DNA from 2 places in the Cohnella sp. LGH genome. Region 2 is predicted to be linked to the other one. Evidence: riboswitches for the same ligand, from Rfam matches in the RefSeq annotation. Region 2 holds a riboswitch; the other holds the start of a gene.
The links. A riboswitch is a leader RNA that binds a small molecule or an ion and turns the genes downstream of it on or off. The one in region 2 is predicted to bind cyclic di-AMP.

Region 1 (5,020 bases), 3.1 Mb from region 2:
GTGGCTAGAAGATGTTCGCGGCGAGTGGCGAAGGATCGGCCTCGATCCGTCCTATCATATGGAAGTCGACAAGCCCGAGGATTCCCCGTATGACGTCTATAAGCCGGGGGTGCTGCCGGACAGTAAGGAGAAGCCTCCGATTTTGCTGTTGGACAAGCGGGAGGAGCTGACGGAAATTTCGGCAGCCTCCGATATTATTCGCTCGATCGCCGGCTTGCACCGAGGCAATGATTACATTTATTATCCGGAGGAGCGAGTGCTTCCTCACGCTCATTTGCTCAGTTCCGAGACACGCGCCAGGTTGTCTATATAATAGAAGAAAGTGATTTCGATCACACATAAAATTCGACGTCGAGTATGCTTTATGAGATGCTTCGTGATCAAAATTGGACTTTTTGAACAACCTCTCGAAAAAGGAGACATTATGATGCTTTTTGATACCCATGCTCACCTCGATTCTCACAAGTTCGACAGCGAACGAGATGAAGTGATAGAACGCGCGTTGGCCGCCGGCGTAGACACGATCGTCAATATCGGGTTCAACCGCGAGACGATTCCCACGACGATGGCGTTGACGGAGAAATACCCGTTTATTTATGCGGCGGTTGGGTGGCATCCGACCGATGCCGTCGACATGAAGCTGGAAGAGGATTTGGCCTGGATCGAGCGACTCTGCACCACTCATCCGAAAGTCGTCGCGATCGGCGAAATCGGACTTGATTATTATTGGGACACATCGCCGAAAGACGTTCAGCAGACAGTGTTTCGCGAACAAATTCGACTGGCCCGGCGGATCGGAAAACCTATCGTGATTCATAATCGGGACGCACACGAGGACATTGTAAAATTATTGAAGGAGGAGCGGGCTTCCGAGGTCGGGGGAATTATGCACTGCTTCTCCGGAAGTTGGGAGACGGCCCAAATATGCCTGGATATGAATTTCCATATTTCCTTCGGGGGACCGGTTACATTCAAAAATGCAAGGGTTCCCAAAGAGGTTTTGGAAAGGGTTCCATTGGACCGTTTGCTGATCGAAACCGATGCCCCCTATTTGACTCCTCACCCCCATCGAGGGAAGCGAAATGAGTCCGCTTACGTGCGTCTGATCGCAGAGACGGCAGCGGAAATAAAAGGCGTTTCTCTGGAAGAAATTGCAAAAATAACAGGCGATAACGCCAGACGCTGTTTTGGGATAACGAGATAAACGGAAGAAACGGGAGAAAAACAAGCCGCTTCGAAGAAAAAACTGGCTTTTGATGCGATAATCGCGCAAGTTCCCTTCGATTTTCCGTAAAAACGGCTAAATTCGTCGGATGAGCCGTCTTTACACTGTTATCGCGCAGAGGTTATGATCATCAACAGAAAGTTCGAATATGACATTCCTTTTCCAGTGCGCTTAATCTCCCGAACGGGAGAGTGGGGGACCCAACGCGGCGACGATCTTGATGAGCGTCCAATGCGGTCCGAGCAATCTTGGGGTGAATGCGGCAAGTGTCGGGATGGCGGCTCTATCTGAGTGACGCGTCAGGCATGCAGCCGTTAGGGCAACTCTCTTTGCCCGAATCCGACAGCTAACCCCGCAAGCGTGATAGAGAGAGGTCACCCTCGTGCCGCTACAGTACTTAGCTTATTTTCAATCATGCGGAAGCCACGAACAGTCCTCTGTCTCGATGGCTTTTTGTGTTGCCAACACAACTGCTCAGGGTAACATGCTCTCATGTGAGTATTCTGAACTGGGGAAGGCGGCGTCTGATCGATCCAGCCGAAATCCGCGAAAATTTCGGGTCTGATCGCCAGGTGTCGTTAACCATTTTGGATTAGTCGCGTCAGACAACATCATGCATTACAGTCGACGGCGGGCTATGAAGGAGGAACGAGATATGGGCGCAATTCCTATTCAGGAAACCCATGATCCACGACCGACCGGCAAGCTTTTCGCACTGCGTTGGAAGCATGAGCATTTGCGTGCAGCGCTATTGGCCGCAATTCTCGTTTTTGCCATCTCCATCATGTTCATTTCGTTGCTGCAGAAGGCGGCAATCAAGAACATTACGATCATCGACAACGGCGTCTCGAAGGCGATCTCTACGAAAACCTCGGACGTGCTCGGCTTGCTCGAAGAGCAGGGCATCTACATCGGGCCTAACGATCATCTCTCAATGGCGGCTACGGCCAGCTTGGAAGAGGGAAGCCGATTGATTATCGACCGGGCGGTAGGCGTTATGATCAAAGCGGATGGCAAACAGCAAGTCGCTTATTCAAGCGAAGATACCGTTGGGGGAGTCATCAAGGCGTTAAACCTCAATCTATCCGAGAATGACCGCGTCGTTCCGGAGCTTGACAGTCCTTTGCGGGAAGGTATGACCGTATCGGTCGTTCGCGTGCGCAAAGAGGTTACAGAGACCCAGCGCCCGATCGCCTTCAAGGTTGTGGAGAAGAAGAGCGAGGAGCTTGAAGAAGGCAAGACGAAGGTCGTGACCGAAGGCAAACAAGGCATGGTCGTCTATAAAACCGAGAAGGTTTACGAGAACGGCAAGCTGGTCAGCCAGGAAATGATCGAGAAGACGATTGCCAAGCCGGCTGTACAGCAGGTTGTCGCAATCGGAACGAAGAAGAAGGCCGAAGTGGCTTTGGCGTCGTTCAGCGGACCGCCGACAGCGGGAGAAGCGAAAGTCGTCAAGCTGAACGGCAAGAGCGTCAAAGTAAAACGAATGCTGAGCAACGTGACGTTGACGGCGTATTCGGCAGGGTTCGCATCTACGGGTAAATCCAAAGGAGACGACGGCTACGGTATCACCCGAACCGGAACGACCGTGAAGGAAGGCCGCACGGTTGCTGTGGATCCGAAAGTGATTCCGCTCGGCTGGTGGGTGTACATCGAAGGGATCGGCTTCCGCCGCGCCGAAGATACGGGCGGAGCCGTCAAAGGCAAGAAAATCGATGTCTACTTCGATAGCGAATCGCACGTCAACAAGTTTGGATTAAAACGCGGGTATACGGTGTACGTGATCGGGCCGGTCAAGCCGTCCGCGGATTAGCCGGCATCGCTCGGCTTCGATCCAATAGAGCTTTGCGTCGGGAAGAGCCTCTGGGCTCTTCCCGATTTTTGTTGCGCAGCAGTGCGGAAGGGAGGGTTCGGGACTTGCCCTTCGTACCATTCTCGTATACGCTTGAAGGAAAAGCACGGATTAAAGGCGGAATGAAAACGAATGATTCGAGAAATGATTGTCGTGGAGGGAAAGGATGACACGACGGCGGTCAAGCGGGCCGTAAACGCCGATACGATCGAGACGGGCGGCTCGGCGATCGGAGAGGACGTGCTTGTGCGGATCGAGCTTGCGCAAGCACGCAGAGGCGTCATCGTCCTCACCGACCCGGACGCTCCGGGGGAACGTATCCGCAAGATCGTCTCCGAGCGCGTTCCGGACTGCAAGCATGCCTTTCTGACGAAGGACGAGGCGCGAGGCCGCAGGGGCATCGGCGTGGAGCACGCATCCGATGAAGCGATTCGCCGGGCGCTGGAGAGGGTGCGCGGACCGGAGGCGGCCACCGACGTGCCTGCGGAGATCGAGTGGAACGACCTGCTGGCCGCCGGGCTGATCGTACACGCCTCATCTGCGGGCCGCAGAGAGCGTATGGGAGAGATTCTGGGCATAGGCTACGCAAACGGCAAACAATTTTACAAGAGATGCCTCATGTTCCGGATTACGAAGGCCGAATTTCAAGCGGCGCTGGAGCAGTTGGAGCAGGAAGGACGATAAAGGCATGAAGGAGATCGCCACATCAAACCGGACGCGCGAAATTATTCGCAAGCACGGGTTTACGTTCAAAAAGAGTCTCGGCCAAAACTTTCTGATTGATGGGAATGTGCTCGACCAGATCATTGCTGCGGCCGGGCTGGACGAGACGCGAGGAGCGCTGGAGGTCGGCCCGGGAATCGGATCGTTGACCGAGAGGCTCGCCAAGTCCGCCGGCAAGGTGACGGCGGTGGAGATCGATCGGAGGTTGATTCCGATCCTGAAGGACGTCTTGGCTCCTTACGAGCATGTCAGCATCGTCCAAAGCGATATTCTGAAAACCGATCTGCATGCGCTCTGGCAAGAGCATTTCACCGGTCTGGCGGGCGTCAGCGTCGTAGCGAATCTTCCGTACTACGTGACGACGCCGATCATCATGAAGCTGCTGGAGGACAAGCTGCCGATTGAGAACATCGTCGTTATGGTGCAGAAGGAAGTTGCCTTGAGAATGTCCGCCAAGCCGGGCGGCAAAGATTACGGCAGCTTGAGCATCGCCGTTCAGTACTACTGCGAGCCGGAGTTGGTATGCATCGTTCCGGGCAAAGCGTTTATTCCCGAGCCGAATGTGGATTCGGCGGTCATCAGGCTGAAACGGCGCCCCGAACCGGCCGTCAGCGTGCCGGACGAGGAGAAGTTTTTCCGCGTTGTTCAGACATCGTTTGCGCAGCGGCGCAAGACGCTGGCGAACAATTTGTCCGCGCTATCCGGCAAGGAGCGCAAAGCCGAGCTCGGCGACCTGCTTAGGGAGATCGGCGTACAACCGGAGCGGAGGGCGGAGACGTTGTCTCTGGAGGAGTTCGCAGCCGTATGCGAGGCTCTGACCCGCAGCGGCATGCTCGCATAAAAACGCGGCCGATAGCCGTTAAAACCGTCCCCCCGGACGCGCACCCATCCGACTCCGACTCCATAGGATAGACGGAGAGGTGAGTGGGCATGAAGCAGGGGGACCTTGTCGTACGGAAATCCTATGGAGGAGACGTGTTGTTCCGGGTCGCGGCGTTCGCCGCGCAGCAAGCCGTGCTCAGAGGGATGGATTACCGCTTGCTGGCGGATGCGCCGGTCGAGGATCTCCAGACGGTGCGAAACCCGGACGAGCTCGGAGGGACGCGCCAGGCGCGTATTAAAGCGAACGAGTCGCTGCGCAAAATCAGCGAGGAGCGGAGCCGGCAATTCGGCCGTTTTGGATTTACGACAGCGCTGGATGATCGCAGACAGCCGTTCTT
Region 2 (5,020 bases):
GCTTGCCAACGCAAGGTGAGTACCAATGTCGCCATTGCCTCAAATGCAAATGCGATAAGCACCATAAAGATCGACAATTTGACCAAGCCTTGCGATGATGTCGAATGCGTGGCCTGCTGAATGATCAGCCTTTGGCGAAGACCGATCCTTTTGCCGATCATGATAGCCACCATTACGCCGACGGTCATAAAGCCAAGGCCGCCGACCTGAATGAGCATCATAATGACGATTTGCCCGAAGGTAGAGAACACACTTCCCGTATCCACGACAACCAGGCCATTGACACAAATGGCGGAGGTTGCCGTAAAGAGGGCATTCAGCAGGCCGATCGATTGGCCGGATGATGATGAATAGGGGAGCATTAGAAGCAAAGCGCCTACCCAGATCAAGCAAAAAAAGATCATCAAGATGAGTTGGGGAGGGCTTGTTCGTGTTTTCAGCCGATTTACGATGGCGACAAGCATAGTGAAAAGAGAACGGCTATGCATACGATCTTCATTTCTGTTCATAGTCTTCTTCCAAGTCTCGAATATCCGTGTTACTGCCGATTATCACCAGAATATCTCCCGTGTTAATTTCATCCTCTGCCTTTGGTGAAATATTGATATGAACTCCTTTTTTGATCGCCATAATGGTACATCCGTATTTGGCCCGAATATTTAATTGTTGAAGAGTCTGTTCATTCATTGCAGGTGGGGCCTTCAGTTCAACCAAATTGTGAACGGGAGACAACTCAATGTAGTCAATCAGATTGTCGGAGCTTAATTGATTTCCAAGGCGAGCAGCCATGTCTCGTTCTGGATACACAATATGATCTGCCCCTACTTTGATTAGAACTTGCCCATGCATTTCGTTTTTAGCTTTGGCCGTTATTTTCGGTATATGCAATTCTTTAAGCAACAAGGTTGCCAAGATGCTCGCCTGCAGATCTTCTCCGATAGCAACAATCGCATGGGTAAAGTTTCGTGCGCCCAGTTCTTTCAGTACTCCTTCATCTGTACAATCTGCTTGCACAGCATGAGTCGCTACGCCGGATATGTCTTGTACGAGCTGCTCATCCTTATCAACGGCGAGTACTTCGTGACCATTCTGAATCAAAGTGTGCACCAAGCTAGACCCAAATCGGCCCAGGCCAATCACTATAAACTGTTTTTTCATGCATAGCACATCCTTTCCTTATGTCTATCTATCCCGACCCTCTTGAAAGGCGATAATATGAATATCGATTTCTCCAATTTTCTTTAATAGTTCATTGACAATGGAGCCATTCCAAATCTCTTGCCATCGTGTCATACCGGGGTGCCCGATGATTAATTGTGTGATTTGAATTTGCTCAGCCGTATCGACTATCACATCGGAGACCTTGTGATTGCCACGAGTTTTGGTCATAAACGTGGCATGGCATTCTTCGGATATCGTTTTCCAATGGAGAATGCGCTCACTTTTGTCTTGGCTAATCTGGTTATTCTCTTGTTCAGTCTGTACATGCAGTACGAACAATGGGCATTGATAAAGGGCAGCTAATCGGCCTCCTCGCCGGATCAGCCGTTCTCCGTTTGGCCCGTGGTACACACATACCATAATTTTCTCACTGCTTAACATGGGCTATACTCCTTTGCTGAAACTTGAAAGTAACAGAATGATTGCTGTGAAACGACAAAAAAGCTTGGAGCAGAGAAATTCTGCTGCCAAGCTTCGGATTGCTATGTCAGGACAAACCAAAGACGCATTCATGATCTCTCTCATGACGCCTACGAGGTTAGCTGTCGGATTCGGGTCTGAGAGTCCCCGTTCTTTCTGCAAAAGAAAGAATTCACCCCTGAAGCGATTATGCTTCGTTGGTTCCCCCGCTCCTCAAAAGAGGATTAAGCGATGAATATACAATTGTTGTAACTTATCATAAAGCAGTTAATTTCAAAAGTAAACAGCTGATCCGGGAAATCAATCATGGGTTGCTTGCATAGTTATGGTTGAATGTAGTGGTATTTTCAGGTAATAATACGAAGATAGAGCAAAGACGTTTCAATTTCTTTTGAGTGGGCAATGGAAAGGGGATCATTCGTTATGTTTTTCATAAGTTCAGATTTGCCCCACTTGAATCAGATTGGCGGTCTTGGATTTATGACTTATAGTTTATAGTGAGCTGGTAGTGGTCGTATTATCTATGTTATGCGCGCCTTGACAGTCATGGTTATTTCCGTGAGTGTGGTGATTGCAGGATTTTAAAGAGGTTCTTTTCGAAGTCACTTCGGCATTGAGAACGGACAGACATACGGTTCTGACACAGACGCCACTTCCAATGAAACGGGACCTGATTTAAGACACCTGAGGAAGCACTTGCCATACAGAAGAATAGACCTTCGGGTGGTCGTGATATCCCGCTATATGATGTTGATGGGAAAACCAAAATTGGTGTCTTTCATATTGGCTGATAATAATGGCAATAAAACAGTTCAACATCTTTAACCTAACGGAGAACGTTAGTTGGATGACAACAGCGGCAGTCTAAGGCATTATTTATCAAATCTTGGTCTGCCGCTCTTTCATTAATTGATCAGTCTAAAACTTATTTTTTAAAAGCTGACGATTCATCAATTCAAAAAACGCGCTAAATCAACGACATCAGTCTAACACATTATTTTTACCGAACAACACTTGCATTTGCATTGTCGCAAAAACACAGTCGGGAGAAATTCCGGTATCCCGAGGAGAAAGTTCTGATTGTCTAGAGATGCCTCCTATTTCTAACATCCTGAACCAAGATTAAAATCAGGGAAATGTTTAAGACCGGAGAGCGATCGGCAAGGTAACTAGTCATTCCTCCCAATTATGTTTGCTTCCGACAAGTCCATAAAAGAACAATTTATTGAGGTCCCCCGTCATCTTTTGCAGGTGCGGAAAGGCCTCTTCTTTTTGCATATAATCCTTGAACATTTGAATGAACACAAGGATTGATTCATTAGATAGGCCGGGATCGACATACCCTTGCTGTTTTCCCTCTTCAATTAGCGTCATCAGCCCCGGCATGATTTTTTCCTGCATCATCTTTTCCAGGTAAGGGACGCCGGTCGCGTACTTTTTCATGAAATGGGTAAAGGTATCGGGGTGCACATTATTGGCGGAATCGATCTTGGCAAACATCACGCTTTTGATCTTTTCGATAAAAGGCATGTCGTTGGTCAGCATTTTTTCATACTCCGACCAGATCTGATCGAGATAAAATACGAGCATTTCTTCAACAAGATTATGTTTGCTTCCGAAATAGTTGTAAATCGTCACTTGCGATACGTTGGCTTTGCTTGCTATTTCTGCAATGGACACTTTCTGGATGCCGTAGGTCAAAAACAGATCAACGGCACTTCGCAAGATGTCCTTTTTTTTCTGGTCTCTACGTTTCTGGTATCCGTCCATTTCATCCACCTCTCTGTAAATAGTTTAACTTAAGTTATGAAATATAACAATTAACCAAGTTCAAAACATGTTGTAAAATGAATCGCCATCATATAATATGAAATATATGAATAACTATATTTCAAAACATTAACGGAAGGGTGAGACCATGTCTTTGTTGCGAGTCAGGAACTTAACCAAGAAGTTTGGTGCATCGACAGCGCTGGACGGTGTGAATCTGGAAGTGAGCAGCGGGGAAATCTTTGGATTCATTGGCCCTAATGGCGCGGGTAAATCGACGACGATTCGTGTGCTTCTTGGTATACTGCGAGCCACCTCCGGAGAGGCTCAATTGTTTGGCAAGGATGTATGGAAAGATGCGGTTGAGATTCACAAGCGTCTCGCTTACGTGCCTGGCGACGTCAATCTATGGCCCAATTTGACCGGTGGCGAGGTCATAGATTTGTTTGTTAAATTGCGCGGAGGGAGCGATAAAAGCAAACGAGAAGAGCTTATTCAACGATTCGACCTGGACCCGACAAAAAAGTGTCGAACCTATTCCAAAGGTAACCGGCAGAAGGTGGCGCTTATCGCTGCATTTTCTGCTGATGCGGATTTGTATATTTTGGATGAACCTACCTCCGGGCTGGACCCCTTGATGGAGAATGTATTTCAGGATTGTGTGATGGCAGTCAAAGAGCAAGGGAAAAGCGTACTCCTGTCCAGCCATATTTTGTCTGAAGTGGAGCGCCTGTGCGATAAGGTCGGGATTATCCGGCAGGGGAAAATCATTGAAAGCGGGACATTGCGTGAATTGCGTCACTTAACCCGTACACACGTTAAGGTGGAGACAAAGCAGGCTATTCCTTCCATTGAGCGGTTTAAGGGTATCTATGAGCTGGAAGAGAAAGGCGAAGAGTTGTCATTCCAAATGGATACTGAAGAGATGGACAACGTCATTCGGCATCTTAGCCAGTTCGGCATTGTGAAGCTGGAATGCTCGCCGGCTAAGCTCGAAGACTTGTTTATTCGGCATTATGAAGGAACTGGAGGGGGCGTTCGGTGATGGACAATCCGTTATGGGCAAGAACGGGCCGATTGATCGGATTTATCGCGAGGCTTGACCGAATTCGCATTCCGTTATGGATGATCGGCATTGTGTTTTTCACCTTCATTGTACCGCCAGCCTTGTCCGAAATGTACGGTTCACAGCAAGATAGGGATGTTATGGCATTGACAATGGCCAACCCTGCCATGCTGGCGATGCTTGGGCCCGGTGATCTGGAGAACTATACAGTCGGGGCCATGACCGCACACCAGATGCTGCTTTTGACAGCTCTTGTAGTCGGACTCATGGCTATTCTGCTCGTGGCGCGTCATACGAGGGGAGATGAGGAAGAGGGGCGTCTGGAGCTGATCCGATCGCTCCCGGTTGGCCGTCTTTCTTGGCTGAACGCGACACTGATTGTACAAATTGGCGTTTTTACGCTGCTCGCGATGGTTACAGGATTCGGTCTGTCGATGCTCGGAGTCGAAAGTATGGACTTGGAAGGTTCGTTGTTGTATGGGGTTGTCCTTGGCGCGACCGGTCTGGTATTCACGGGCGTAGCAGTACTGTTTGCCCAGCTTT

Region 1: another riboswitch for cyclic di-AMP. It lies ahead of J4772_RS00475 (resuscitation-promoting factor); the one in region 2 lies ahead of J4772_RS24795 (universal stress protein).

What each region holds. Positions count from the first base shown of each region.
Region 1 is NZ_CP072117.1:110,917-115,936, forward strand. Features, by position in the region: gene J4772_RS00465 (HD domain-containing protein) at 1-313, shown strand, start outside; gene J4772_RS00470 (TatD family hydrolase) at 428-1,204, shown strand; cyclic di-AMP (ydaO/yuaA leader) riboswitch at 1,384-1,601, shown strand; gene J4772_RS00475 (resuscitation-promoting factor) at 1,881-3,038, shown strand; gene rnmV (ribonuclease M5) at 3,210-3,761, shown strand; gene rsmA (16S rRNA (adenine(1518)-N(6)/adenine(1519)-N(6))-dimethyltransferase RsmA) at 3,766-4,641, shown strand; gene yabG (sporulation peptidase YabG) at 4,731-5,020, shown strand, end outside.
Region 2 is NZ_CP072117.1:5,889,108-5,894,127, reverse strand. Features, by position in the region: gene J4772_RS24805 (TrkH family potassium uptake protein) at 1-464, opposite strand, end outside; gene J4772_RS24800 (potassium channel family protein) at 496-1,158, opposite strand; gene J4772_RS24795 (universal stress protein) at 1,183-1,602, opposite strand; cyclic di-AMP (ydaO/yuaA leader) riboswitch at 1,733-1,882, opposite strand; gene J4772_RS24790 (TetR/AcrR family transcriptional regulator) at 2,815-3,411, opposite strand; gene J4772_RS24785 (ABC transporter ATP-binding protein) at 3,560-4,456, shown strand; gene J4772_RS24780 (ABC transporter permease) at 4,456-5,020, shown strand, end outside.